3 regions of the Geobacillus sp. CX412 genome follow, and region 2 is predicted to be linked to each of the others. Evidence: riboswitches for the same ligand, from Rfam matches in the RefSeq annotation. Region 2 holds a riboswitch; each other region holds the start of a gene.
What was found. Region 2 has a riboswitch for S-adenosylmethionine ahead of mtnW (2,3-diketo-5-methylthiopentyl-1-phosphate enolase). Riboswitches for the same ligand answer to the same signal wherever they lie in the genome.

Region 1: it holds a riboswitch for S-adenosylmethionine, as region 2 does, so the genes downstream of both, metK (methionine adenosyltransferase) here and mtnW (2,3-diketo-5-methylthiopentyl-1-phosphate enolase) in region 2, are expected to answer to the same signal.
Region 3: it holds a riboswitch for S-adenosylmethionine, as region 2 does, so the genes downstream of both, NXM86_RS02260 (methionine ABC transporter ATP-binding protein) here and mtnW (2,3-diketo-5-methylthiopentyl-1-phosphate enolase) in region 2, are expected to answer to the same signal.

Annotation. Positions count from the first base shown of each region.
Region 1 covers NZ_CP103461.1:564,233-574,306, reverse strand. Annotated here, with positions in the region: gene NXM86_RS03005 (MDR family MFS transporter) at 1-406, opposite strand, end outside; gene NXM86_RS03000 (hypothetical protein) at 506-673, opposite strand; gene NXM86_RS02995 (YtzC family protein) at 688-951, opposite strand; gene mnmL (tRNA modification radical SAM protein MnmL/YtqA) at 1,111-2,073, shown strand; gene mnmM (tRNA 5-(aminomethyl)-2-thiouridylate-methyltransferase MnmM) at 2,070-2,642, shown strand; gene tbcS (tetraprenyl-beta-curcumene synthase) at 2,656-3,756, opposite strand; gene NXM86_RS02975 (alpha/beta hydrolase) at 3,786-4,577, opposite strand; gene NXM86_RS02970 (gamma carbonic anhydrase) at 4,668-5,186, shown strand; gene asnB (asparagine synthase (glutamine-hydrolyzing)) at 5,362-7,260, opposite strand; gene metK (methionine adenosyltransferase) at 7,463-8,674, opposite strand; SAM riboswitch class I at 8,855-8,969, opposite strand; gene pckA (phosphoenolpyruvate carboxykinase (ATP)) at 9,155-10,074, shown strand, end outside.
Region 2 covers NZ_CP103461.1:2,590,814-2,600,887, forward strand. Annotated here, with positions in the region: gene NXM86_RS13500 (M3 family oligoendopeptidase) at 1-1,336, opposite strand, end outside; gene NXM86_RS13505 (amino acid permease) at 1,757-3,181, shown strand; gene NXM86_RS13510 (MarR family winged helix-turn-helix transcriptional regulator) at 3,376-3,819, opposite strand; gene NXM86_RS13515 (ZIP family metal transporter) at 4,112-4,843, shown strand; gene NXM86_RS13520 (1,2-dihydroxy-3-keto-5-methylthiopentene dioxygenase) at 4,888-5,430, opposite strand; gene NXM86_RS13525 (methylthioribulose 1-phosphate dehydratase) at 5,455-6,096, opposite strand; gene mtnX (2-hydroxy-3-keto-5-methylthiopentenyl-1-phosphate phosphatase) at 6,093-6,752, opposite strand; gene mtnW (2,3-diketo-5-methylthiopentyl-1-phosphate enolase) at 6,749-7,990, opposite strand; SAM riboswitch class I at 8,061-8,169, opposite strand; gene NXM86_RS13540 (pyridoxal phosphate-dependent aminotransferase) at 8,272-9,444, opposite strand; gene NXM86_RS13545 (carbon-nitrogen family hydrolase) at 9,545-10,074, shown strand, end outside.
Region 3 covers NZ_CP103461.1:454,554-464,627, forward strand. Annotated here, with positions in the region: gene NXM86_RS02255 (O-acetylhomoserine aminocarboxypropyltransferase/cysteine synthase family protein) at 53-1,363, shown strand; SAM riboswitch class I at 1,494-1,602, shown strand; gene NXM86_RS02260 (methionine ABC transporter ATP-binding protein) at 1,698-2,726, shown strand; gene NXM86_RS02265 (methionine ABC transporter permease) at 2,716-3,384, shown strand; gene NXM86_RS02270 (MetQ/NlpA family ABC transporter substrate-binding protein) at 3,401-4,240, shown strand; gene sufC (Fe-S cluster assembly ATPase SufC) at 4,445-5,224, shown strand; gene sufD (Fe-S cluster assembly protein SufD) at 5,247-6,560, shown strand; gene NXM86_RS02285 (cysteine desulfurase) at 6,557-7,777, shown strand; gene sufU (Fe-S cluster assembly sulfur transfer protein SufU) at 7,767-8,204, shown strand; gene sufB (Fe-S cluster assembly protein SufB) at 8,236-9,633, shown strand; gene NXM86_RS02300 (DUF72 domain-containing protein) at 9,976-10,074, shown strand, end outside.

The sequences.
Region 1 (10,074 bases), 1.4 Mb from region 2:
GCGCGACATAAAGCCCGTTAAATGCCCGTCTTCCGCCCTCTGGCCAAATTGCTCCCGCATACGCAGCCGCTACTGGAAATACAATCCCGCTTCCCATCCCGATGATCGTTAAAAAGATGGCGTAATGCGGCCAGCCATGAAAGAAAACAAGGCCAACAAGCGCGGACATCGTCGCGACAATTCCGATCACCATCGACTTAAAACCGCCAATTTTATCAAACAATAGCCCTCCGGCTAAGTTTCCAACCACGCTTGCTCCGGAATTGAGCATGAGCACCATTCCAGCGACAGAGAGTGATTTGCCAAGCTGCTCATGAACGTAAATCGTATTCATCGGCCATAAAAAAGAAGCCCCTGTCACGTTGATGGCCATGCCGATCATTAATATCCAAAGCGCACGGGGCATATGTAATCCTCCTTCAATATTTGAGTAACAAAGTAAATTGTATGTAGATGGATGAAAAAAGGCAATAAAAAAGCTTGTCGACTTTGTCGACAAGCTTTTTCACTCTTCGACGTGCTGTTTCGATTTTTGCGGCTGCCCGCCTGTTTGTTCATACGCTTTTTTCGCTTGTTTCACCGGATCAACATCTTTTCCTAATTCGATATCATGATTGTTGATGCCGTTTCTCGTCTTTTGCTCAGGATTGTTTTGTTTGGAACGTTTTTTCACGACGTACGCCCTCCTTAATGATTAAACAAAATCATTTCATTTTGCAATTGTTGAAGCTGCAAACGCATCCGATGCAGCTGCTCGCGCTGTTGCGCATTACAGCTAAGCGCTAAATGCGCCAAATCATTGATTGCGCTCTCTAACATTTGCTGTGCTTGTGTATATTCAAGGTCATTATAATGCTCTTGCTTTTGCGCCTCTGTATATTGCTCTTTTGCATAGCGAATGACATCTTCGCAATGCTGCAAAAATTCATCGACCGATTGCCGCGTTGCCATTATGTTCCCTCCAAGCGTATAATCGTTTGTTTCATCTTTTAATGTGCACATTTCATTTTGCGAATATCACGTTAATGATTGGCAATAGTCGATTTTTCCCGCTAATCATGTTACAATGCTGAAATGATGTTATTTTAAATAAGGAGGCGGCTGTTTGTTTTGAAACAGTTCAACCCATTTCCATATACAAACGATCATAAACGTTACCATACATGGAATTATCATTTACGACAAACGTTTGGCTATAAAGTATTTAAAGTCGCTCTTGATGGCGGTTTTGATTGTCCGAATCGCGATGGGACAGTCGCTTATGGCGGATGTACGTTTTGCAGCGCGGCAGGTTCTGGCGACTTCGCGGGCAATCGTGCTGATGACCTTGTGACTCAATTTAATAACATTAAGGAAAAAATGCATAAAAAGTGGAAGGATGGGAAATATTTAGCTTATTTCCAAGCTTTTACGAATACACACGCTCCCGTAGATGTATTGCGGGAAAAATACGAAACCGTCCTTAACTTAGACGGAGTTGTAGGATTGTCCATTGCGACTCGCCCGGATTGTCTCCCTGATGATGTGGTCGAATATTTGGCCGAATTGAACGAGCGCACTTATTTATGGGTCGAACTGGGCTTGCAAACCGTTCATGAACAGACAGCCATGCTTATTAACCGTGCACATGATTTTGAATGCTTTGTAAAAGGAGTTGAAAAACTTCGCAAACATGGCATTCGCGTTTGTGCTCATATTATTAACGGGCTTCCGCTTGAAGATTATGATATGATGATGGAAACAGCAAAAACAGTGGCAAGCATGGACATTCAAGGGATTAAAATTCACTTGCTTCATTTGTTAAAAGGAACACCGATGGTAAAGCAATATGAAAAAGGGCTAGTCAAATTTTTGTCATTTGAAGAATACGTGAACCTTGTCTGTGATCAGTTAGAAATTTTACCTCCAGAAATGATTGTGCACCGAATTACAGGGGACGGTCCAATCGACTTAATGATCGGTCCAATGTGGAGTGTAAATAAATGGGAAGTATTAAATGCAATTGATGCGGAACTTGAACGCCGCGACAGCTATCAAGGGAAATATTACAAAAAAGAAGTGATGAAACAATGAAATTGGCCAAAATCCTTCCTTTTACCCGAACATTGATGGATCTTGCGGTGAATGAAGGAGATATCGCCGTCGACGCCACGGTCGGAAACGGGCATGACACGCTTTATTTAGCCCAGCGCGTTGGAGAATCTGGACACGTATTTGGGTTTGACATTCAAAAAGAGGCGATTGCGAAAACATCGGCCCGCCTTCAAGAACACAATATGTTAAACCGAGTAACGTTATTTCAAGCAAGCCACGATCAACTGATCGAAAAAATTCCCTCTATTTATCATGGCCGCATCACCGGAGCAATGTTTAATCTCGGCTACTTGCCTGGCGGTAATAAGCGAATCGTAACAAAACCTGATTCAACGATCCGCGCCATTGAGCAATTGATGCAAATTATGGCGAAAGAAGGGATCATCGTTCTCGTTGTTTATCATGGCCATCCGGAAGGCGCCATCGAACGGGATGCGCTTCTTCATTATGTAAAGTCAATGGATCAAAAGAGCGCTCACGTATTAAAATATGAATTCATCAATCAAAAAAACAATCCTCCTTTTATTATTGCCATCGAAAAACGATAAAAAGGCTGTCCCTTTAGGAAAGAGACAGCCTCTTTTGTTTGGAAGATGATAAAAGCTTGTTTTGCCACAGACGATACGCTCTCCCGTTCCAGTAGAAAAACCAAGAATTGATTCCGCCTAAACGAATAAGCTTTTTCGCAAGGCGGCGGAGTTCTTTTTGTTTCTTTACTTTTTCATCCGATAAATATAAACCAAGAAGTCCTCGATGAATGAGGCGATGAAACTCCCCATGCGGCAATTGATTCACATGGCGGTCCGCCTCTTCGATAAAATGGCAAAGCCGCTCTAACAAAACGGACTGATCGGGATAATAAAAACAAAAATTTAAATCTCCTCCTAAACGATCTTCTTCTTGATCAATAAAATAATCAAGCAAAATATGCAGCCCTTGAATATAAGGAAAATAACCGTTGCGTATTTGTTTTGCCATTTCCTCATGAAATGTTTCTGTAAACGCATAGGCAACTAAGCAAAAAATGCCCAGCGTAGAACCGGAACAAGCAGAAAACTCATACCATTCCATTGGTGGAAGCTGATCTTTATATTGTTTAAACCATTTCTCAAGACGCGGTACTCGCTCGTCTACATGCACATGTTTATGTACTTGTAAATCACAATAATATCCAGCTAATTCATGCAAAAACGGAACAATTTTATCGTAATGTGTCACTTTCTTTAAAACACTTTGACATGTTCGTACAAGGTCATGCAAATAGCCACCGTCATCTTGTTCTTGACGATGGCGGTAATAATTCGAAACTTCGGCATCAATCGATAACGCGTCAGGCATCGATTCATGAAGGGCTCGAAAATCAAGCGGATCTAATGAAGTGCTTCGATCACATAAATTATCAAGATAATCGCTGATCGTTTGATAAGCGACAATAAAACGAATACACTCTTCCATTTCCTTCCCTGCTAATAACGATAAAATGGAGCCTCCTTCACAGTGAAACGTTTTTGTTTCAATACTTGCCAACGCTTGTTTTCGAAGTTCCGGGTCTGGAATATTTTGTGCTCTTTGTTTCCAATAGGCTAATTCGCGATGCACTACCGGAAAGACATCGCGATAGACTTTTTTCATAAGAGTGATCGGATGTGTCGGGATTTTCAACAGGCTCACCTCAGATATGTTTACATTGTCTAGCGATATAGTCGGCATTGTGTATCTAAAAACGATTTTGCATATAAGAAAACATCTTCCCGCTCCGGTTCATTAAAAATTTCATGATATAATTTGTTCCATTCTTTATACATTTTTTCCGATATCGGCAAACGGTCAAACCATTCTTTTACAGCTGTTTTATCGACAATTTTATCGTCCCCGCCTTGCATGAGCAGCAATGGGATATCAGGGAATTTCTGAATACGGCGAGAAGCCAATTCCATCGCCTTTACTAATTCACGATACCAGCGGACAGATACTTTCGTCACATAAAGCTCATCATGTTTATCCGTCTCATGTACTTCTTTATTTCTTGTTGCCAGTTCGACAGACAATCCTGACTCGATCAAAAGGGATGGCGCGATATAATTTAATACTCTTGATAACATATCAAGCCCTTTCGATGGGTACGATACAAGTCCTAAACATGGCGAAGATAAAATAACCCCTTGTACAGAAGGGCGTTTTTCTTGCAATGTACGGATAACAACAAGCCCTCCCATGCTATGTCCAAGAAGGAATACCGGTACATGAAATTGTTTGGCTTCCGTGATCCAATCGGCCACCTCATTAATATATTCATCAAACGATTGGATATGTCCACGTTTTCTTCTCGTTGTCCGCCCTTGTCCAGGCAAATCTCCTGCTACAACATGATAACCGCTTTTCACCCACTGCTCGATCAACCATTGATAGCGCCCGTGGTGCTCCGCGGCTCCGTGGACAATCACAACCGTTCCTTTTCCTTCATTTGCCTCCCATTTCCACATCGTCAATCTCCTCCGTTTACGAATCGTGCCACTATCTGTACAATAATAAATAATACTGAACCATTTTATAAAATGAAAGGAAAGAAGCGTATGATTTATCCGTACAAAGGAAAGTCTCCAAAGATCGCTGAATCTGCCTTCATTGCCGATTATGTCACCATTACCGGTGATGTGGTTATCGGGGAAGAAACAAGCATTTGGTTTAATACTGTTATTCGCGGAGATGTCGCTCCAACGATTATCGGCAATCGCGTCAATATCCAAGATAACTCAATTTTACATCAAAGTCCAAACAATCCGCTTATCATTGAAGATGGTGTAACCGTCGGCCATCAAGTCATTTTACATAGCGCCATCATCCGAAAAAACGCTTTAATCGGCATGGGCTCGATTATTCTCGATGGTGCGGAAATTGGCGAAGGAGCGTTTATCGGTGCCGGAAGCCTTGTCCCACAAGGAAAAAAAATTCCGCCGCACACGCTCGCATTTGGCCGTCCCGCTAAAGTCATTCGTGAATTAACTGACGAAGATGTCCGCGAGATGGAGCGAATTCGCCGCGAGTATGTGGAGAAAGGGCAATATTATAAATCGCTGCAGCAAGATAAATGATAATAGGAAACGCCGAGCAGACCGGTTAACATTACGTCGTTGTTATTATGGGATATGACCAAGATGATATTTATTTCACCGGTCCGCTGACTGATGAAATAAAAAAGCATCCAAAGTCGATTTTTTAAGATGTTGGGAGGCAAATAGGAAGACAGGCATCACCCTATCAGCTTGATTAGATAAGCTGGGAATGCCTGTCTTTTTTATATAGGTGAAAAAAATCATACTTTTTTTCAATATAGACTTGATGCCAAATCATAAATACTAGCACCGTCCAAATTTTGCGGCTATGATCCGCTTTATTGGCACAATGCTCTTCTAACAAGCGATATAACACATCTTTATGGAATAAATGATCGGTTTCACTTTCCTTGATGATTGTTTTTGCCCAATCATGCATTTCATTTTTAAGCCAATGGCGAATCGGCACTGGGAAGCCAAGCTTTTTGCGGTGAAGAACATGATCGGGAACAATGCCTTCTGCCGCTTTGCGCAAAATGTATTTCGTCGTATTATTAGCCGTTTTCATTTCCGGCGGAATTTTTGCCGCCACTTCAAAGACGGCCTTGTCTAAAAATGGGACGCGCAATTCCAACGAATGGGCCATCGTCATTTTGTCGGCCTTTAACAAAATATCTCCGCGCAACCATGTGTGAATATCAATATATTGCATCCGATTCATCGGTGGATAATGGGTTGTCTCTTCATAAAACGGACGAGTAATCTTCGTATATTCCAACCCATGTTTGTAAGATTTCAACAAACCTTGCTTTTCTTCTTCACTATACATTTTCGCATTTCCAATGTAACGTTCTTCCATCGGAGTTAATCCGCGTTCGATAAAGCTTTTTCCTTTGACACCTTCTGGAAGCATATGGGCAATGACGCGCAATGCGGATTTTACCGGGTTAGGGATCCGTTCAAACACTTTTAATGACTGTGGTTCGCAATAAATATTGTACCCTCCAAATAACTCATCTGCTCCCTCTCCAGAAAGAACAACCGTTACATGCTTTCTCGCTTCACGGGCGACGAAATAAAGCGGAACAGCTGCTGGATCGGCAAGCGGATCATCCATATGCCACATAATTTTCGGCAATTCTTCCATGTACTCTTCTGGTGAAATGACGTAGCTAATGTTTTCGACACCTAATTTTTCCGCTGTTTCTTCCGCAACAGTAATTTCGCTAAACCCTTCCCATTCAAAACCAACCGAAAAAGTTTTGATGTTCGGATGAAACTGCTTCGCAATCGAAGCAATCAGCGAAGAATCGATTCCGCCCGATAAAAATGAACCAACCGGCACATCACTGCGCATATGTACGCGTACAGAATCGAATAAAACATTGCGAATTTCTTTCACAAATTCGTCTTCCGATTTCCATACAGGCTGGAACCGCGCTTTCCAATAGCGGTGTACCGTTAATTTTTCACCGACTTTCTTTTTGATATAGTGGCCCGGCTCCAATTTTTTAATCCCAACGGACATGGTCATTGGCTCAGGCACATATTGGAATGTTAAATAGTGCTGCAGTGCATTATAATCAAGAACGTCGTTTTCCATTGCATGCAAAATGCTTTTCTTTTCCGATGCAAAAAACGTACGACCCGCTTCTTCTAAGTAGAAAAACGGCTTAATGCCGAATGGGTCGCGCGCGGCAAAAATCGTTTTTTCTTCTTTATCCCAAATGACAAACGCAAACATGCCGCGAAGCTTTTCTACCGCTTTTTCTTTTTCAGCGCTGTAAAGAGCGATAATGACTTCCGTATCCGAGTTGGTTGCAAATTCATATCCTTTTTCCACTAATTCATCCCGCAGCTCAAGGTAATTGTAAATTTCGCCATTAAAAATAATCCAATACCGCTCATTTTCGTAAGAAAGCGGCTGATGACCTGCTTCTAAATCAATGATGCTTAAGCGGCGGAACCCGAAATGGACATATTCATCAAAATAGTATCCATGATCGTCCGGACCACGATGTGTAATCATATCATTCATCTCTTCGAACGTTTTCTGCCATTGTTCGTCTGGCATTTTCGGCTCATCATGAACGCATCCGATAAACCCACACATGTTTTGTTTCACCTGTTCCTTTTATATTTACCCTATTGGTTATACCATACATAATAGGAATATAGCATTTCGTTTACTCTTTTGAAACAAATTGTTGCCAATCTTTTCTGCAGAGCAGTCGAAGCAGATGCTTTTTCGTTGCGTTTGCCCTTGATTTTGCCAAAAAAAGAGAGCTACATAACGTAACTCCCTTTTCTGTTTGTTATTGCTTTGCTAACGCAAGAGCTTGCTCTTTCAATGTTTCCGCTTTATCAGTGCGCTCCCATGGAAGATCGATGTCCGTGCGTCCGAAATGGCCATAAGCCGCTGTTTGTTTATAAATTGGGCGGCGCAAATCTAACATTTTAATAATGCCAGCAGGACGAAGATCAAAATTGTTGCGCACCACTTCAATTAAAATATCTTCGGATACTTTTCCGGTCCCGAATGTATCAATGGAAATGGAAACTGGTCTTGCAACACCGATCGCATATGCCAACTGCACTTCACATTTATCCGCAAGTCCTGAAGCAACAATGTTTTTCGCTACATAACGCGCTGCATAGGCTGCGGAGCGGTCTACTTTTGTCGGATCTTTACCAGAAAACGCACCGCCGCCATGGCGAGCATAACCGCCATATGTGTCAACGATAATTTTCCGTCCTGTTAAGCCAGCATCGCCTTGAGGTCCGCCGATGACGAAACGGCCTGTCGGGTTAATAAAATATTTTGTGTTTTCATCGATCAGTTCTGCTGGTACAATCGGCTTAATGACATGTTCTTTAATATCGCGCTCAATTTGTTCTTGTGTAATTTCCGGATGATGTTGCGCTGATACAACGATCGTATCGATACGCACTGGTTTTCCATTTTCATCGTATTCTACTGTTACTTGTGTTTTACCATCTGGACGCAAATATGGCAAAATGGCTTCTTTCCGCACTTCTGACAAACGGCGTGCCAAACGATGCGCTAACGAAATCGGAAGCGGCATTAATTCTTTCGTTTCATTGCAAGCAAATCCAAACATTAACCCTTGGTCTCCAGCACCGATCGCTTCAATTTCCTCGTCAGTCATCTGACCTTCGCGGGCTTCTAACGCCTTATCGACTCCCATTGCGATATCTGGAGACTGTTCGTCAATCGATGTCAATACAGCACAAGTATCGGCATCAAAACCATATTTCGCACGAGTATAGCCAATTTCGCGAACCGTATCGCGGACGATTTTCGGGATATCTACATATGTTGATGTCGTAATTTCTCCACTTACGAGCACAAGCCCTGTTGTAACGCTCGTTTCGCATGCGACGCGAGCATTCGGATCCTTCTCTAAAATGGCATCTAAAATGGCATCGGAAATTTGGTCACAAATTTTGTCAGGATGACCTTCCGTTACAGATTCCGAAGTAAATAAACGTCTTTTTTTTGACATTCGTCAGTTTCCTCCTCTTTTCATAATCGAACGTCTAAATATTGTATTCTTGCAAACTGCAGATGATACGGTACTCATTCCCTTTTATTATAGCTTTTATATATCTTGACACATAGACATATAAAAAAACCTTTCCTGTAATTTTGAGGAAAGGTCATTGCAATCATATTGCTCCTTTCACTCTTATCGCTCAAGGACGTTGCCTTGCCACAGGTTAGCACCATTTCACACATTTCCAGTTGTGACGGTTGCTGGGTTTCATCGGGCCTGTCCCTCCACCGGCTCGGGATAAGAGTATCCGTTCAATGAGTTATCATATCGTAATTAAATAAAGAAAGTCAACAAAATTAGACAATTTTTTTATGAACAAAAATGAGAAAAATAAAAGAAAAGAAATTGTCACAAATAGTATGGACTAATAATAAAAATGTGTTATACTATTTTAAGGAGACCATTTCAATAAAAAGGAAGGTTTTGTACATGGGAGTCGCTAATATGACAAGTAAACTTACCACATTATTACAACAGCCAAATGTGTTTCATAATTTATCGGTAGCACAGCTTGTAGAAAAAGTGTTGCAACGAAATGAAGGTCGGTTGACAGCTACCGGAGCAGTTGCGGTAACGACAGGAAAATATACAGGTCGCTCTCCAAAAGATAAATACATTGTAGAAGAAGCTTCGACGAAATCAAAAATCGATTGGGGGACGACGAACCAGCCGATTTCTGAAGAAGTTTTCGAAAACTTATACAATAAGGTAATTGACTATTTAATGAAAAAAGATGAAATATTTGTTTTTAAAGGATTTGCCGGCGCTGATCCCAAATACCGCTTACCTATCCAAGTCATTAATGAATTTGCGTGGCAAAATTTATTTGCACATCAACTATTTATTCGCCCAACAGCGGAAGAACTGCAAACACACAAAGCGGAATTCACCGTTATTTGCGCACCAAACTTTAAAGCAGATCCTGCCGTTGATGGAACAAGATCGGAAACATTTATCATTATTTCTTTTGAACGGCGGATCGTGTTAATCGGTGGCACAGAATATGCTGGCGAAATGAAAAAATCGATTTTCACTGTGATGAATTATCTGCTCCCAGAACAAGGAATTTTATCGATGCATTGTTCGGCAAACGTCGGTAAAGAAGGGGATGTCGCATTATTCTTTGGTCTATCCGGCACGGGAAAAACGACGCTTTCCGCCGATCCAAACCGCCGTCTTATTGGTGATGACGAACACGGCTGGTCCAACCGCGGCATCTTTAATATCGAAGGCGGTTGCTATGCAAAATGCATCAATTTATCACGGGAAAAAGAACCGCAAATTTTTGATGCGATCGGATTCGGTGCGGTGCTCGAAAACGTTATTATCGATGAGCATACAAGACTGCC
Region 2 (10,074 bases):
TCCGTTCCGCCGGCGTCGCGTTCGGATTTTCGTATACAAAATGCTGAAATTCGTCCACCGCTACGCCATACGGCAAAAATAATAAAGCATCGCTCAAATGATAGAATTTATATTTTTCCGCATCTTCCCCGAAGAATAACTTCATCCACGGCCATGTGAAAAATTCCATGCTCATCGAATGAATTTCGCATGCCTCCAAGGTCGGCCAGATGTATTCCGGAATTTCGTAATGGCGGCTTTCATACACTTGAAACGCGTGCCCCGCCTCATGGGTAAGCACGTCGATGTCTCCGGATGTGCCGGTAAAGTTCGAGAAAATAAACGGCGCTTTATAGTTTTCGATATAGGTGCAATAGCCGCCGCCTGCTTTTCCTTTTTTCGCAACGAGGTCCATTAGTTCATGATCGATCATATACCGGAAAAACTCGCCTGTTTCCGGCGACAGTTCTTCGTACATCTTTTTCCCGTTTTCAATAATCCAGTTTGCGTCCCCTTTTGGCGTTGGATTGCCGGTTGGAAAAACAAACGCTTCATCATAATATTTCAGCTTCTCGACACCGATGCGCGCCCGCTGCCGCTCGCGAAGCTTCACAGCAATTGGAACGATATGCTTTTCGACTTGTTTGCGGAATTTCGCAACCATCTCGGCGTTGTAATCAGTCCGTCCAAGACGGGCATAACCGAGTTCCACGAAGTTTTTAAATCCGAGCTTTTGCGCGATGGCGGTGCGCACTTTCACAAGCTGATCGTAAATTTCATCGAACTTCTCCTCATGTTCTTGGAAAAAGGCAAAACGCGCCTCACTCGCCCGCTTGCGCATCTCGCGGTCCGGTGATTCGACAAACGGCTGCAGCTGCGCTAACGTCCGTTCTTCCCCTTCAAAGAAAATTTTTGCCGAAGCGACCAATTTTGTATATTCGCTCGTCAGCTTATTTTCCAGCTGCAGATCTTCCACAATGTTTGGAGAATACGTTTTTAATTCCGTCTCAGCGAGCGCAAATAACTGTTTCCCCCATTTTTCTTCAAGCTGCGAACGGAACGGAGACGAAACAAGCGCACGGTAATAATCGTTCACAAGCCCTTTAACAATTGGCTCAACTTCATCGAAAAAATCTTGCTCCTGCTTATAAAACTCGTCGTTCGTATCAATCGTATGACGAATATAGCAAATTTGCGCCATCGTGCTGAAATCGTTGCGAAGCTTATTAATTTCCTTCATCGCCTCATCCTGTTCTTCTGCGCTGCTTGCCTTCTGGAACGATTGCAGCGCCTGTTGAAATGATGCTTTCAGCTTCTCGATATTCGGCCGTTCATAACGAAACTCAGAAAATTTCAACGCAATCCCTTCCTTTTCTCTCGTTTTCCTTATCTTAGATTGTATTCCATTCATACACGGAAAATCCTTTTTTTCGATTACAAAAGGTTGTTGACGAAATTTGTCGAAAGAACGTATAATAATAACACCAATTGAATATTTTTTCTTTCTCATCCACATAGACGGGATACAGGCTGCAATGAACAAGAGTTGTAGAAACGAGACGCAAAGAGCCAATGAGGAAAGTTGCCGAAGTTTGCGTCGGACTCTGACGCCGTAGACTGGGCCTGTATCCGAACATGCATCGTTGCAACAAACGATGAAGCACTATCGATTGGAAGTTGGATGCGGATGACCACATGCACCCGTTGAAAACTTTGGGGTGTATTTTTTTGCGAAAAAAGCTAAAACTTAATTATCGTCAGGAAGGAGCTATCCACTTTGCAACAGCAAAAACTTGGATTATGGTTATTAACGGCGCTTGTCGTTGGAAATATGGTGGGATCGGGAATTTTTATGCTGCCGCGCTCGCTAGCGGAAGCGGCAAGCCCGCTTGGTGTCATTTTCGCGTGGTTATTAACGGGCGGCGGTGTATTAATGACCGCGCTCGTATTCGGTAATTTGGCGATTCGCAAACCGGAACTAAACGGCGGGCCGCAGATTTATGCGAAAGAATTGTTTCCGAAAGGCTCGAACATCTCGATCCTATCTGGCTTTATGTCTTCATGGGGATATTGGATTGGCAACTTTGCCGGCAACGTGGCGATTATTACGACGTTTACCAGCTATTTATCAACGTTTTTTCCAATTTTAACAAGCAAACAAACGTTATTTTCCATCGGTTCTCTTGATGTAAAGCTTGGGAACTTGTTGACGTTTCTTATATGTACCGCATTGTTATGGGGAATGCATTTCATCATTTTGCGCGGCATCGAAGACGCGGGAAAGCTAAACTTTGTCGCTACCGCGGCAAAAGTGCTCGGATTTTTCCTATTTATCATTATCGCTTTATTTGCGTTTGAAAAAAGCAACATTGGCTCGTTTGTTGCCCCGCGTTATGATGATGCAGGGCATTCGATTGGATTATTAAGTCAAATCAAGAATGCGGCTGTATCGACATTATGGGCGTTTATCGGCGTCGAATCAGCGATTGTTTTTGCATCGCGTGCGCGCAAACAAGCCGATGTCAAGCGTGCGACAATCCTTGGCTTGTTGATTGCTCTTGCGATTTATATCGGCATTAGCATCCTTGTCATGGGAGTATTGCCGCAAAAAGAACTCATTCAATCAGAAAAACCGCTTGTAGATGCCATTGTCACGATTTTAGGCCCAAGCGGCGGCTACGTTCTTGCCGGACTAGGATTGATCAGCTTGCTCGGCTCCACGCTCGGTTGGGTGTTATTAAGCGCTGAAGTGCCGTATCAAGCGGCAAAACAAGGTCTGTTTATTCCAGCATTTTTAACGGAAAATAAAAAGAAAGTGCCAAGCTTTTCTTTAGTTCTTTCGAATGGATTAGCACAAATCTTTATTTTTTCGACGATTTCCAACTCGATGTCAGCGGCGTTTGACTTTGTCATTTACATTGCGACATTGGCGTATCTTGTCCCGTATTTTATCGCCTCTGTCTTCCAATTGAAACTGGCGCTGACCGGCGAAACGTACAAGGAGACGGCGCGGGGCCGCATCATCGATGGGGTGATCGCTGCTTTTGCGACTATCTATTCCATCTGGGTCATCATCGCCGGCACCGCGGATATCAAAACGTTTATGCTTGGAGTCATCCTGCTTCTAAGCGGCATCTTCTTCTATCCGCAAGTGAAAAAAGCGGCACAGCAATCAGAGGAAACACAAAAAATGTCGGCATAATGAGTACGGTGTCCTAGCTAGCTTGTCAGGAAAATGTTCAATGTCGGTTCGTTTGAACAGCATTCACAAAATATGGCGATTGGACACCCCAACTGGGATCATCATAAATTATCTCCTCCTTTTCCTTTTACAGCTTATCCTTTTTTCAAAAAATAAGTGGCTGCAATAAGCAGCCACTTATTTTAGACGAACAGCTATTCTCTTTTTGCACCGTATCCCAGCTTTTTCAATAACGCAATCGCCTGTTCCTTTTCTTCAAGAGTCAAGCCGGAAACGGTTTCGTGAATCGTTTGCGCATGCTCTGGGAAAACCTTTTCGATAAACGCTCTTCCCTTTTCCGTAATCGAAGCATATGTGACACGGCGGTCTGTTTCACATGCTTTTCGCACAATTAACTCTTTTTGCTCCAGCTTGTCTATTACATATGTAATGCTGCCGCTAGCGAGCAAAATTTTTCCGCCAATTTGCTGCAACGGCTGATCCCCTTTATGGTAAAGCAATTCTAAGACCGCAAACTCCGTCGGATTCACGCCAAATGATTGAATCGACTTATTCACTTGATCGCTGACAGCTCGATATGCTCTTGATAATACAATAAACAATTTTAGCGATTGTTCAATGTCTTTCTCTCTCGTCATCCACAATCAAACCCTTTTGTCGGTTAAATTCAACGTCATTGTCAGTATTTATATTCCATCATTCTCTTCTCTAAAAATATTTTCTTATTTGCATTATACTTGAAATATTAAACACGGTGCAAATCTTTTTTTGTGGACACCTTTTCCCCCGTCAAGCGAGATGCTCGCTATTTGGTTATTTTTGTTTATTATTATATAGTATATGAATAAATCATTTTTAGTGTTTGGGCGGTTATCACCTTTCATTTCAAAACGCATATAAAAACACTAAAGGTACGGAAAGGAGGATTTGATGAAACAAGTATTCATTGGGAGTATACTTTCCGCGTTATCCACTGGATTAGGTGCGATCCCAATTTTATTTTTAGCGAAATCGATTACTCACCGCTGGCGGGACATATTGCTGGCGTTTTCAGCTGGAATTATGATGGCGGCTTCCATGATGAGTTTAATTCCTGAAGCATTACAGGCAGGCGGTTTTTTCACTTTAACAATCGGGTTATTTTTTGGAGTCCTTATTTTAACCATTTTGGAAATGACGGTTCCCCATATTGATTTAGAACATACAAAAAAAGGAATTCAGTTTGATGAAAAAGCGATGCTCATTATTGCAGCCATTACCTTACATAACATTCCAGAAGGATTGTCGGTCGGGGTCAGCTATGCTTCGAACGTATCGGAAACAGGTAATTTAATCGCGCTAGCCATTGGATTACAAAACGCTCCGGAAGGATTTTTAGTCGCGCTTTTTTTAATTCATCAACAGATTGGAAGATGGAAGGCATTTATCATCGCTACACTTACAGGAGCGGTTGAAATCGTGACATCACTTCTCGGATTTTATTTAACATCCTTTTTTCGCGAGCTCGTCCCGTATGGCCTTGCATTCGCCGCAGGTGCAATGTTGTTTATTATTTATAAAGAACTCATTCCGGAAAGCCACGGGGATGGAAATGAGCGGACATCTACCTATTCGTTTATCATTGGCATATTATTTATGATTTTTTTAGTAGAATCGTTTTAATAAAAACCCCCCTGCTTGAAGAAGACAGGGGGGGGTTATTGCCATTACTGGCCTACTTCTTCTTTTTCTTCATACGGATGGGCGACCCAGCCGGACGGATCGATAAACAGGCGGACAGCGACGACTTGGCGGTCATCCATTAAGGTGAAATAATGCGGGTTTCCTTCCGGCACAGAAATGACATCGCCCGCTTCAAGCTCGACATCAAAATACCCTGTTTCGCTGTCCCCTTTGATGATAAAAATGCCATGGCCAGCAGTAATAGCGCGCACTTCGTCTTCCGTATGAATGTGCACTTGTTCAAACTTTTTCAACAGTTCATCCAAATTCGGCGTCGCATCCGATAAGGCGACGATATCCCAAGTTTTGTAGCCTCTTCTCGCCGCCAAATCTTCAATTTCTTCTTTAAACGTCGCCAAAATTTCCTCTTTTTCTTCGTCGGTCAATACATATTTGTCGCGCAAATGTTCCGGCAGTTTGTTAATGTCCCAATGCTCGTACAACACGCCTTGTTTGTTTAAAAAGCTGCGGACATTTTCTTCTCCTTCAATCACTTCTCCCGTTTTTCTCACTTTGATTACTGCCATTGGAATTTCCCCCTTCATCAATTTTTATGGTTTAACAACCGGCTGCACGGCGGTCTGCTTTAGGAGCAGCCACTTGACGTGCCAGCTGAATAAAAACTCCCATGCTTCTAAAAACTTCTTTGCCTCAAACGCGTCTCTTCCCCATACGGTGATGCCGTGGTTGCGGATCAATACCGCACCGGCATCGCCGTTTACATGCTTGGCAAATTCCTTCGCAAGCGTTGGAATATGCGCGTAATTCGGAATAATCGGAATGCGGATGACCGCATCTTCTTCCCAAATCCCAAACGCTTTAATAATTTCCTGGCCGGAAAACGCAACTTCTCCGTCATCTCCGTACAATTCGGAGATAACGTTATTGTCGATCGTATGGACGTGGAGACCGCAGCCCGCGTTCGTTTTCTTGTAAATTTCCACATGCAAAAGCGTTTCGGCGGACGGCTTTAAATGCGTATTCTCCACTGGATTTCCAGAAGCGTCGACAAGCAAAAAATCTTCGTCTGTCTGCTTGCGTTTGTCTTTGCCGCTCGCCGTGACTAAAAAAGTGAGTGGGTCATCGGTTACTTTGATCGACAAGTTGCCGCTTGTGGCAAAAAACCAATCGCGCGCCGCCAATTCCGCTTTTATCTCGGCAAGCTCTTTCCATCTCTTCACAAGTAAACTCATGACTTCACCTCCATCGTCTCCAGAAAATGAATGACATCGAAAAACGTTGTAAACGGCGTATGCGGAATATCTAGTTCTTGGCATTTTTGCAGCAAAAAGTCACGGGCGATAACATGATCCGCCAGCTTTGCCACTGCTAAATCGGTGATCGAATCGCCGATGACGATATGAAAGGCATCAGGCTTTGTCAATTTTCGAAGCAACGACGGCTTGCAGCAGCCGCAGCCGTTTTGACACTGTTCATCACATGAATGCGGCCATGTAATGCGAATTGTCTCTCCGCTGAAATCAGAGCCATTGCAAAAGATGCGCTCTTTTTCGATGAGCCCTTCTAAAAGCGGATAGACAAAAAAGTCGATGCCGCCGCTTATGACATATAGCGAAATATCACGTTCCTTCGTAAACGCGACAAATTCGCGAAACCCGTCACGGATGCGGGCATTTTGTAAAATGAAATCGACAATCTCTTCTTTCCAACCCGATGGAAGAAGGGAAAACATCGCGCCAACCCCTTCTTGCACCGAGATGCGCTGTGATAATATATCGTCTTTTAACGTTTCCCACTCCGGCGGCGCAAACCGTTTCATAATCGCGATAATGTTGTCATTGTCTGTAATCGTCCCATCAAAATCACAAAATATGATTGGTTTTGTCATGATGTCACCTCTACTGCGCCCCATAAGTCAATCGCCTTTCGCAATGCCTCATTTTCGCGCGCTGCTTCATGAAGCGATTTTCCGGCAAGAGCCGCATCGATCGCAGCGCGAAATGCTCTGCCGCCGCCTGTCGCTCCGTCTGGATGTCCGTGTATGCCGCCGCCTGCATTGACGATGCTATCTATGCCAAAATCGCGGAACAACAATGGCACAAGCCCTGGATGAATGCCAGCTGACGGAACTGGGAACGACCGTTTAAACGGCTCCTTATCATTCGTCAACTCCGCGGCAATGCCAAGCGCCTCTTCTTTATCAAGAGCAACGCTTCCGTATGGCGATGGAAAAAGCACAAAATCTGCACCAACAAGGCGAAGCAATTTGCCAAGCAGCAAGGATGCTTTTATTCCGTAAAACTCCGATGGAGTAAACGCCCCGCTGAATGCTGGATGAGCCATGATCGGAATGGTGATCTCATCATCTTCTCGCAACCCTTGGAGCACATCCAAACCGTACGCAAATACGTTAAATAACAATACATCGGCTCCTAATTCGACTGCGCGTTTTGCTTTCTCCTTCAATTCGAACGTTTTTCCAGTCAAGTTCACCGCATATAACGTCCGTTTTCCTGTCTTTTCGTACACTTCGTTTAACACCGCTTTTCCAGCCGTAATTCGCTTTTCAAACGGCGTTAATTCGTTTTCAAACAAAATTTCATCGTCTTTAACGAGATCGACCCCGCCGAGCGCTTGTTGTTTCAGCTGCTCGGATAAGTACGTTAAATCGCGGCCGATCATCCCTTTAAAAATGCTCATCAGAAGCGGGCGTTCATATACACCCACTTTTTTGCGGATTTCGTCAATGCCAAAACGCGGGCCAGGAAACTGTCTTTTCCATTCGTCGGAAAACGTTAAATCTAGCAATCTCACTTCTCCATCCAGCGACAATTTGCCAAACACCGTCGTTAAAAGCGCCGGAATATCCGCGCTAAAGTTTAAGCTCGGGTATGCAATGCGAACGATTCCACGCTTCAATCGCTTTCCAAAGTAACGGTTGGCGCGTTCGTTCTCCTCGAGTTCTTGTACGCTTACAACTACTCCTTTATGCTTGCGCAATTGTTCCTGCTCAAGAAGCGGCAAATCCGTCCACGAACCAACGGTCAACCCAAGCGCAATTCCTTCCGCCTTTTTCTCTAAATCTTTTTCATCGTGAATAAGATATGTGGCAATTACTTGACTCATGATCATCCCTCTTTCTGTTCATCCATCAAAAAAACCTCTTCATAAGAAGAGGCTTTATTTATTCACGCTCTTCTTATCTCTCAGCGTTTCCGCTGCAAGAATTAGCACCGTGCTTAACCGTCGTTAAGCCGGTTGCCGGGCTTCATTGGGCTTGTCCCTCCGCCTGCTCTTGATAAGAATGCTTGCAATATCGTATTCACTTTTCAAACTATTCGCGCTCGAAAATTTAATTTGAATTATGACAGTATTTTTTCGCTCTGTCAATCATTTTTTAACCCATTTTAGAAAAGACCAAGCTTCGCAATCCGTTCCGCCGCTTCTTGCAGGCGGGATTCGCTTGTTAATAACCCAACTCGCACATATCCTTCTCCATGCTTGCCAAATCCAACTCCCGGCGCGACAACGACATGCGCTTTTTCCAGCAAATAATCGGAAAAACGTTCCGATGTCCATCCGTTCGGCACCGGAAGCCACGCAAAAAATGAACCTTTTGGGGCGTCGACATCCCAGCCAATTTGCCGCAACGCGTCAATAAGCGTATTGCGCCGCGATTCATACAGTGCGACAAGCTCTTCCACGCAGCGCTGCGAAGAAAGCAATGCGGTTGCCGCCGCTTCTTGAATGGCGCCAAACAAACTCACATATAAATGGTCTTGCAGCAAGTTAATCGCCGCGATCACGCTCTCATTTCCAACGGCAAACGCCACGCGCCAGCCCGCCATATTATATGTTTTGGAGAATGTATAAATTTCAACGCCAATTTCTTTTGCCCCCTCTGCTTGAAGAAAGCTGACCGGTTTTTTTCCGTCAAAGCCAATCGCACCGTAAGCAAAATCATGAACGACGCAAATACCGTGTTTTGCGGCAAACGACACCGTTTCTTCAAAAAACTCCTTAGAAGCGATCGCCCCGGTTGGATTATTCGGATAGTTTAAAAACATGATTTTTGCTTTTTCCGCAATATTTGCAGGAATTTCATCATAATCAGGCAAAAACTGATTTTCCGCACGCAATGGCATCATCACCATTTCCGCGCGCGCCAGCGCAATCCCCGACCAATAATCCGGATATCCCGGGTCAGGCACGAGCACAATATCCCCCGGATTGGCTAAACATTGCGGGATCTCCACAAGACCCGCTTTCCCGCCAAACAAAACCGCCACTTCTTTTTCCGGATCAATGGCAACGCCGTATTCGCGCTCATAAAACTTAGCAACGGCGCGTTTCAAAAAGGAATACCCTTGAAATGGCGAGTATTTGTGATATTTTGGGTTCGCCACCGCTTTTTGCATCGCCTCCACGATATGCGGTGGAGTCGGCTGGTCGGGATTTCCTTGCCCTAAATTGATGATGTCATGCCCCTCCGCCATTTTTTTTGCGACTTTATCGACAAGCGAAGCAAAAAACTGTTTTGGAAGGCTCTGCAATAACTCAGATAGTGGAAATTGTTTCATCGCGTTAACACCTTCTCAAAAATTTTCTTGAAATTCTAGTGAAAAATCATATATCGTAAAAATCAAAATGTAAAGTAAAATTTTTTCGAGGTGAATGTTCATGACGATAAAAATCGCATGTCTTCAGCTAGATATCGCTTTTGGCAATCCTAATGAAAACGAACGGCGCGTTGAAAGAGAGATAGAAAAAATTTCAAAAAATCACCCAGATATTATCGTCCTTCCTGAACTATGGACGACTGGCTATGACTTAACCAGACTCGATGAGATTGCCGATGAGGGCGGTATGCGTACAAAAGCGTTCATTCAAAAACTTGCCAAGTCGCATCATGTCAATATTGTCGCTGGATCAATTGCCAGAAAAACAGATCGCGGCGTCACCAATACAATGTACATCGCCGACCGAAACGGCATCATCGTTGGCGAATATAGCAAACTCCATTTGTTCCAGCTGATGGATGAACATCTTTACTTACAGCCAGGGGAAGAAATGGGATTGTTCACATTAGAAAACACTCGATGTGCAGGCGTCATTTGTTATGACATCCGCTTCCCAGAATGGATTCGCGTCCATATGGTCCAAGGGGCGGAAGTGTTATTTGTCGTCGCCGAGTGGCCGCTTCCTCGCCT
Region 3 (10,074 bases), 1.3 Mb from region 2:
TCTTAGAAGAAGAGGGGTTTTATTATAAAAGGTAAAGGGGGAGAGAGTTTCAATGAGTGAAAAACAATACCGTTTCGAAACAGTAGCCATTCATGGCGGATTAAAGCCTGATCCTGCCACTGGAGCGCGTGCGGTTCCTATTTATCAATCGAACGCCTATTTATTTGCCAATACGGATCATGCCGCGAACCTTTTTGGTCTAAAAGAAGAAGGATATATTTATACACGCATCCACAATCCGACGGTTACCGTATTGGAAGAAAGGGTGGCACAGCTGGAAGGTGGAGTGGGCAGTCTTGCTCTCGCTAGCGGAATGGCCGCCATTACACTGGCCATTTTGAATATCGCCGGAGCTGGGGATGAAATTGTATCGGCATCTACGTTATATGGCGGTACATATAATTTGTTCGTCAATACATTGCCGAAATACGGAATTAAAACCCACTTTGTCGATCCGTCTAATCCGGAAAATTTCCGAGCAGCGATTACACCAAAAACGAAAGCAATTTTCGCCGAAACGATTGGCAACCCTAGTTTGCACATATTAGATATTGAGGCGGTGGCGCAAATCGCTCGTGAAGCGGGAATTCCGCTCATTATCGACAACACATTCGCCACTCCTTATTTGTGCAGACCAATTGAACATGGGGCGAATATCGTGATCCATTCCGCCACAAAATGGCTTGTTGGGAATGGGACGACCTTAGGCGGCATCATTGTTGATGGTGGTAATTTTGACTGGAATTCGCCAAAGTTTCCAGGATTTATTACTCCTGATCCAAGCTATCACAACCTTGTGTATGCTGAGGCGTTTGGACCTGCTGCATACATTGTCAAAGCTCGCGTGCAGCTGCTTCGCGATTTAGGTCCAGCGATTAGCCCATTTAATGCCTTTCAAATTCAGCTTGGTCTTGAAACATTGCATGTACGTATGAAAGAACATATTGCGAATACAAGAAAAATCGTCGAGTATTTAGATCGTCATCCAGCAATAGAGTGGGTGCTTTATCCAGAACATGACAGTCATCCAGCAAAAGAACTAGCGAAAAAATATTTGCCAAAAGGAGCGGGTTCCATCGTTGTATTTGGCGTAAAAGGCGGCAGAGAGGCAGGAGCGAAATTGATCAACAGTGTAAAATTATGGTCGCATGTTGCCAACGTTGGCGATGCGAAAAGTTTAATTATCCATCCTGCAAGCACCACACATCAACAGCTAAACGAAGAAGAACTAAAATCATCTGGAGTGACAGAAGATTTAGTTCGTCTATCTGTCGGCATCGAAAATATCGATGACTTAATCGAAGATTTAGAACAGGCAATTGCGGCTGCTACCGGAATTACATCTGATGTTTCCGTCTCATAATCACAAGAAATGATAATCATGCCATTTTCCATAATGACCATAACATTTCCATTGACACTATTCGACATATAGTGATAAAATCACATTCGTAATTATTGAGAGATTTTAATTGAATAAAGTGTTTTTTGTGCTCTTATCAAGAGAGGTGGAGGGATGTGCCCAATGAAGCCCGGCAACCGTCAGCGTACTCGCTGAAATGGTGCCAATTCACACAAAGCGTCTGCTTTGAGAGATAAGAGACAGAACGGTAATCATTGCCTTTCTGTTCTCTTGAGCAGAAAGGCTTTCTTTTTGCGGCGAGCCGTCTTTTACATGAGGGAAGGTGGAAATGTGCATGATTACATTAGAAAACGTGACAAAAATATATGAAGCGGCCAATGGATCTGTAACAGCAGTGGATAATGTCTCTTTGCAAATTAAAGAAGGCGAAATTTTCGGAATCATCGGATATAGCGGGGCGGGAAAAAGTTCGTTAATCCGTCTCCTTAACGGATTGGAAAAACCGACCAAAGGGAAAGTCATTGTCGCTGGACGGGATATTGCTAATATTAAAGGAAAGGAATTGCGAAAGGCCCGTCAGGAAATCGGAATGATTTTTCAGCATTTTAATTTATTATGGTCAAGAACGGTTCGCGAAAACATTGCGTTTCCATTAGAAATTGCCGGTGTACCGAAAGAACAGCGGAAAAAACGAGTAGACGAGTTGATTCAGCTTGTAGGTTTGCAAGGAAGAGAAAACGCCTATCCGTCACAGCTTAGCGGCGGGCAAAAGCAGCGCGTCGGCATCGCGCGCGCTTTGGCGAACAATCCAAAAGTGTTATTGTGCGATGAGGCGACATCCGCGCTAGACCCGCAGACAACCGATTCCATTTTGGAACTTTTGGTGGATATTAATAAGCGTTTAGGATTGACAATTGTATTAATTACCCATGAAATGCACGTGATTCGTAAAATTTGCAACCGCGTCGCAGTGATGGAAAACGGAAAAATTGTCGAACAAGGCGAAGTGCTGCAAGTGTTCCGGCGGCCAAAACAAGAGATTACGAAACGGTTTGTACAGCAGGTCATCGAACCGGAGGAAACGAAAGAAACGATTGCGCATTTACTCGATAAATATCCAAAAGGAACGGTTTTTCAATTGACGTTTGTTGGAGAGGTTACGGAACAGCCGCTGATTGCTAACGTTGTTCGCCAATTTCAAGTTGATGCGAATATTCTTCAAGGAAAAATTTCGCAAACCCACCAAGGCGCTTACGGTGTGCTGTTTGTTCATATGGATGGAGAGAAAGAGGAAGTGGCCCGCGCGATCGATTATATTCGAAAGCAGCAAGTGGCGGTGGAGGTGATTACGGATGCTCGCTAACCTCTTACCAAATGTAGAGTGGGATATGATTTGGGCAGCGACCGTTGAAACGCTTTATATGACAGGAATTTCTGTCGTTGCAACATTTATATTAGGAACGATTCTTGGACTGCTTTTATTTTTAACGTCAAAGGGCAACTTATGGGAAAACCGCCTGGCGAATATGATCATCGCCGCTATCGTTAACATTTTTCGTTCCATCCCATTTATCATATTAATTATTTTGTTAATCCCGTTTACAAAATTCGTTGTCGGAACGATTCTTGGCGCAAATGCGGCATTGCCAGCACTCATTATTGGAGCGGCGCCATTTTACGCGAGAATGGTGGAAATTGCGCTTCGCGAAATTGATAAAGGTGTCATCGAAGCGGCCAAAGCGATGGGAGCGACAACGGCCACGATTATTTGGAAAGTGCTTCTCCCAGAGTCATTGCCTGCTCTTGTATCTGGAATTACCGTCACTGCAATTGCTTTAGTTGGATATACAGCGATGGCAGGGGTCGTTGGCGCCGGCGGCCTTGGCAACTTAGCGTATCTTGAAGGATTTCAGCGCAGCCATAATGATGTGACGTTTGTCGCCACCGTTCTAGTTTTGGTGATTGTCTTTGTCATTCAGTTTATCGGTGACTTTGTCACTTCCAAAATAGATAAACGATAAAAGGGGGAAGATCAATATGAAAAAATGGATTAGTGCATTATTTGCCGTCGTTCTTGTGTTGGCTTTGGCAGCATGTGGAGGCAATAACAACGCTGATGGTGGCAAAAAAGAAGGGAAATTAACAAAATTAGTGGTTGGAGCTTCCAATGTTCCACATGCGGAAATTTTAGAAAAAGCACAACCGATTTTAAAAGAAAAAGGCATTGACTTAAAAATTGTTAAATTCCAAGATTATGTTTTACCAAACAAAGCGTTAGCAGATAAAGAAATTGATGCCAATTATTTCCAACATATTCCGTATTTAGAAGCACAGAAAAAAGAACACGGATATGACTTTGTCAACGCTGGCGGCATTCATATTGAGCCAATCGGTCTTTACTCGAAAAAATATAAAAGCCTCGAAGAATTGCCAGACGGTGCGACGATCATCATGAGCAACTCGGTTGCAGACCATGGTCGCATTTTATCGATGCTGCAAGAAAAAGGGTTAATTAAATTAAAAGAAGGTATCGATAAAACAAAAGCTACGGTCAAAGACATTGTGGAAAATCCAAAACATTTAAAATTTGAAGCAGATGTGGAAGCAGGATTGCTGCCACAAATTTATAAAAACGGCGAAGGCGATGCTGTGCTCATCAACGCCAACTATGCGCTTGACGCGGGATTAGATCCTGCGAAGGATCCAATTGCTGTTGAGTCGCCGAAAGATAACCCATATGTCAATATTATCGCTGTACGCAAAGGCGATGAAAACCGCAAAGAAATTAAAACGCTTGTCGAAGTGTTACAGTCGAAAGAAATTCAAGACTTTATTAAAGAAAAATATAAAGGTGCTGTCATTCCAGCAGCGCAATAAAATAACGGAAGCGGTCCGCTTCCGTTATTTTTATAAAACAATCTTGATCAAAATATTTTTCACTATGAACATAGTGATATTCTCTTCAAAAGGTTGCTAATACTTTTCATTTGTTATAAGATTGTAATGAGAATAAAATGAGAATGGAAAGACAAGCAAGTCAATGATATACACAATTTTTAGTGAAAATTGGAGGTATTCTTCATGGCAGTGTTAACAATTAAAGATCTTCACGTATCCGTTGAAGGAAAAGAAATTTTAAAAGGTGTGAATTTAGAAGTAAAAGGCGGAGAAATTCACGCGATTATGGGTCCGAACGGAACGGGAAAATCAACGTTATCGTCGGCGATTATGGGACATCCAAAATATGAAGTAACAAAAGGAAGCATTACATTAGACGGGCAAAACGTGTTGGAGATGGAAGTGGATGAACGTGCACGCGCCGGTTTATTTTTGGCGATGCAATATCCAAGCGAAATTAGCGGCATAACGAATGCGGATTTTCTTCGTGCCGCCATTAACGCTCGTCTTGGCGAAGGAAATGAAATTTCTTTAATGAAATTTATCCGCAAACTTGACGAAAAAATGGAATTTCTCGAAATGAATCCAGATATGGCGCATCGCTATCTAAATGAAGGATTCTCCGGCGGAGAGAAAAAACGCAACGAAATTCTTCAATTAATGATGCTTGAACCGAAAATCGCGATTTTGGACGAGATCGACTCCGGTCTTGATATTGATGCATTAAAAATTGTTTCAAAAGGAATTAATGAAATGCGCAGCAGCGAATTCGGCTGTTTGATCATTACGCACTATCAGCGTTTACTAAACTACATCACACCGGATTATGTGCATGTCATGATGCAAGGGCGTATCGTAAAATCCGGTGGTCCGGAGTTGGCACAACGTCTTGAAGCGGAAGGATACGATTGGATTAAAAAAGAACTTGGCATTGAAGATGAAACGGTTGAGCAAGAAGCGTAAGCGTTAGGAGGAGTATTATATTATGACGACAGGAACAAAAATACCATTCGACCAACAATATGTGCGCTCATTTTCCAGCGGACGCGGCGAACCGGACTGGCTTTTACAGCTTCGCTTACAAGCTCTTGCTAAAGCAGAAGAGTTGCCGCTGCCAAAGCCGGATAAAACAAAAATTGACAAATGGAATTTCACACAATTTGCTAATCATGTAGTGGAAAGCGCGCCGTTTGCTTCATTAGATGAATTGCCTGAAGCAGTAAAGGCGCTTATTGAAGCAGGAGAGGGAACGAAAAACTTATATGTCCAACGCGATCATACACCAGCATATTTATCTCTATCGGATGAGTTGAAAGCAAAAGGCGTCATTTTCACTGATATTTTCACAGCAGCACGTGAGCATGGGGATTTGTTGCAAAAATATTTGATGAAAGATGGCGTGAAAATTGACGAGCATCGTTTAACGGCGTTGCATGCTGCGCTACTTAACGGCGGTGTGTTCGTATATGTGCCGAAAAATGTTGTAGTGGATGTTCCGCTTCAAGCTGTTTATATTCAAGAAAATGATGATATCGCATTATTTAATCATGTCATCGTTGTAGCGGAAGATAATAGCCGGGTTGTTTATGTGGAAAACTATATTTCCGTAAAAGAAACTAGCAAAGCAGTTGTCAATATTGTCGCCGAAGTGTTTGCCAACACGAATGCCCGTGTGTTTTTTGCTGCGGTGGATAACTTGGCAAAAGGTATTACAACCTATGTAAACCGCCGCGGTATCGCTGCCCGTGATGGCCGCATTGAGTGGGCGCTCGGTTTAATGAACAATGGAGATACAGTTTCTGAAAACATTACCCGCTTAATAGGTGACGGTTCTTTCGGCGATACGAAAACGGTCGTTGTCGGTCGAGGAGAGCAAGTACAAAACTTTACGACAAGCGTTGTTCATTATGGTAAACATACGGAAGGCTACATTTTAAAACACGGTGTTGTGAGAGACAGCGCGACTTCGATTTTTAATGGAATTGGAAAAATTGAACATGGTGCTTCCAAATCGAACGCGCAGCAAGAATCGCGTGTTCTAATGCTAAGCGAAAAAGCGCGTGGAGATGCGAACCCTATTTTATTAATTGACGAAGACGATGTAATGGCAGGACATGCTGCATCGGTCGGCCGCGTTGATCCTACGCAGCTATATTATTTAATGAGCCGCGGTATTCCGAAACATGAGGCAGAACGTCTTATCATTCATGGATTTTTAGCTCCTGTTGTAGAGGCTATTCCGATTGAAAGTGTGAAAAAACAACTTATTGAAGTAATCGAAAGGAAAGTGCAGTCATGAATACGAAAGAGGTTCGGCAGCTGTTTCCGATTTTGGACCAAGAAGTAAACGGGAAGCCGCTTATATATCTTGACAACGCTGCGACATCACAGAAACCTCTTCCCGTCATTGAAGCGATTGATCACTATTATCGCCAGTACAATTCAAATGTCCATCGCGGCGTGCATACGCTTGGTACGAAAGCGACGGACGCATATGAAGGAGCACGTGAAAAGGTACGACGGTTTATTAATGCGAAGTCCACACAAGAAATCATTTTTACAAGAGGAACGACAACGGCGTTAAATATGGTTGCAGCGAGCTATGGCCGCGCTAATTTACAAGAAGGCGATGAAATTGTCATCACGTACATGGAGCACCATAGCAATATTATTCCATGGCAGCAAGTCGCTAAACATACGGGAGCCACATTAAAGTATATTCCGCTTCAGCCAGATGGAACGATCGACCTAAAAGATGTAGAAGCGACGGTCACATCCAATACAAAAATTGTCGCTATTGTACATGTTTCCAACGTTTTAGGAACGATTAACCCAGTAAAAGAAATTGCAAAAATCGCCCACAAACATGGCGCTGTCATCGTAGTGGACGCCGCGCAGAGCGCTCCTCATATGAAAATCGATGTTCAAGATCTAGATTGTGATTTTTTGGCGTTTTCTGGGCATAAAATGTGCGGTCCGACAGGAATTGGCGTATTATATGGTAAAAGGGAATTATTAGAGAAGATGGAACCGGTAGAGTTTGGCGGCGAAATGATTGATTTCGTCGGCCTGTACGAATCGACATGGAAAGAGCTTCCGTGGAAATTCGAGGGCGGTACTCCAATTATTGCGGGAGCCATCGGTTTAGGAGCGGCAATCGACTTCCTTGAAGAAATCGGATTAGATAATATCGCTGCACATGAGCAGGAACTTGCCCAGTACGCTTTAGAACAGTTGTCCGCGATAGAAGGGATCACGATTTATGGTCCAAAACATCGCGGAGGATTAGTGACGTTTAACATAGAAGGAGTTCATCCGCATGATGTGGCAACCGTCCTTGACGCGGAAGGGATCGCCGTCCGCGCCGGTCACCATTGCGCCCAACCGTTAATGAAATGGTTAAACGTAACAGCTACAGCGCGTGCAAGTTTTTACCTCTATAATACAAAGGAAGAAATCGATCAACTCGTAGTCGCATTACAGAAAACAAAGGAGTATTTTGGTCATGTCTTCTAATAATCCTTTAGATCAGCTTTATCGACAAGTGATTATGGATCATTATAAAAATCCAAGAAATCGTGGTGTTTTAGAGGAAAACAGTGTAGATATTGATATGAATAATCCGACTTGTGGTGACCGTATTCATCTAACGATGAAAGTCGAAGACGGGAAAATTGTGGATGTGAAGTTTGAGGGAGAAGGCTGCTCCATTTCGATGTCATCAGCCTCGATGATGACGCAGGCGATCAAAGGAAAAACGGTGGAAGAAGCGTTGAAGCTAGCCAATATATTTTCCGATATGATGCAGGGGAAAGAACATGATGACTCTGTTGATTTAGGTGATATTGTGGCACTTCAAGGCGTTTCGAAGTTTCCGGCCCGTATTAAATGTGCGACATTGGCATGGAAAGCAATGGAAAAAGGGTTACACCAGCGTCATTAATGGCAAGAAGAAAAAAGGAGGGTGAAACCGCATGGCGAAAAAAGCGCCAGAAATCGGCGAATATAAGTATGGTTTCGTCGATAAAGACGTATCGGTATTCCGCGCAAAACGCGGGTTGACACGGGAAGTGGTCGAAGAAATTTCCCGCATGAAAAATGAGCCGCAATGGATGCTTGAATTCCGTTTAAAAGCGTTAGATATTTTCTACAGCAAACCAATGCCACAATGGGGTGGCGATTTATCGAGTTTAGATTTTGATGAAATTACGTACTACGTAAAACCGACGGAAAAATCGGGCCGTTCTTGGGATGAAGTACCGGAAGAAATTAAAGCGACATTTGATAAGCTCGGAATTCCTGAGGCGGAACAAAAATATTTAGCAGGAGTATCGGCACAGTACGAATCAGAAGTTGTTTACCATAATATGAAAGAAGATTTGGAGAAACTTGGTGTTATCTTTAAAGATACGGATTCTGCGTTGAAAGAAAACGAAGACCTTTTCCGTGAGTATTTTGCAAAAGTTGTGCCGCCTACGGACAATAAATTTGCTGCGTTAAACTCGGCGGTGTGGTCGGGCGGTTCGTTCATCTATGTGCCAAAAGGCGTGAAAGTAGAAACGCCGTTGCAGGCATATTTCCGCATTAACTCGGAAAACATGGGACAATTTGAACGCACGTTAATTATTGTTGATGAAGGGGCGCACGTTCATTACGTAGAAGGATGTACCGCGCCAATTTATACAACTGCTTCGCTTCATAGTGCCGTTGTTGAAATTATCGTCAAAAAAGATGCGTACTGCCGTTATACGACCATTCAAAACTGGTCGAACAACGTGTTTAACCTTGTAACGAAACGCGCGGTTTGTGAAGAAAACGCAACGATGGAATGGATCGACGGAAACATTGGTTCCAAATTAACGATGAAATATCCAGCAGTTGTTTTAAAAGGAGAAGGTGCACGCGGCTTGACATTATCGATTGCGCTTGCCGGAAAAGGACAGCATCAAGACGCTGGTGCAAAAATGATTCATCTTGCGCCAAACACATCATCGACCATCGTATCGAAGTCGATTTCTAAACAAGGCGGAAAAGTGACTTATCGCGGTATCGTTCACTTTGGCCGCAAAGCGTCAGGATCGCGTTCGAATATTGAATGCGATACGCTCATTATGGATAACCAATCTTCATCCGATACGATCCCGTATAATGAAATTTTAAATGACAACATTTCGCTCGAGCATGAAGCGAAAGTGTCAAAAGTATCCGAGGAGCAATTGTTCTATCTGATGAGCCGCGGTATCTCTGAACAAGAAGCGACAGAAATGATTGTCATGGGCTTTATCGAGCCATTTACAAGAGAGCTTCCAATGGAATATGCGGTGGAAATGAACCGGCTTATCAAATTCGAGATGGAAGGCTCGATCGGTTGATCGTTTTTTAAAAACCATCCATTTGCCTATGGTGAATGGATGGTTTTCACATTTTTGGTTGTACATACCTCTATTGTTCTCAAATTTTTTGCCATTGTGATATAGTTAAAATAAATGTAAGTGTTAAAGCAAAAAATAATCGGTCTTGACAATAAGCTTATGATGAAAATATGTTATATTATCCTGTTATTTCATTCTTATGAAAGGAGGGGAAATCATTGCTTGTGACCAGAGTGGAACAGCATTACATCAAACGAATGCATCCATTGTGGCAAATGTGCGATGAGTTATGTTTGAATAAATTAAACATTATTCATAGCCTGATGAAGCTAGGTGATACGTATGATTTATATCGGATTAACAGGTTGGGGAGATCACGATAGCTTATATCCTCCTGGTCTTGCAGCGAAAGATAAGCTGCAAGAATACGCCGCACATTTT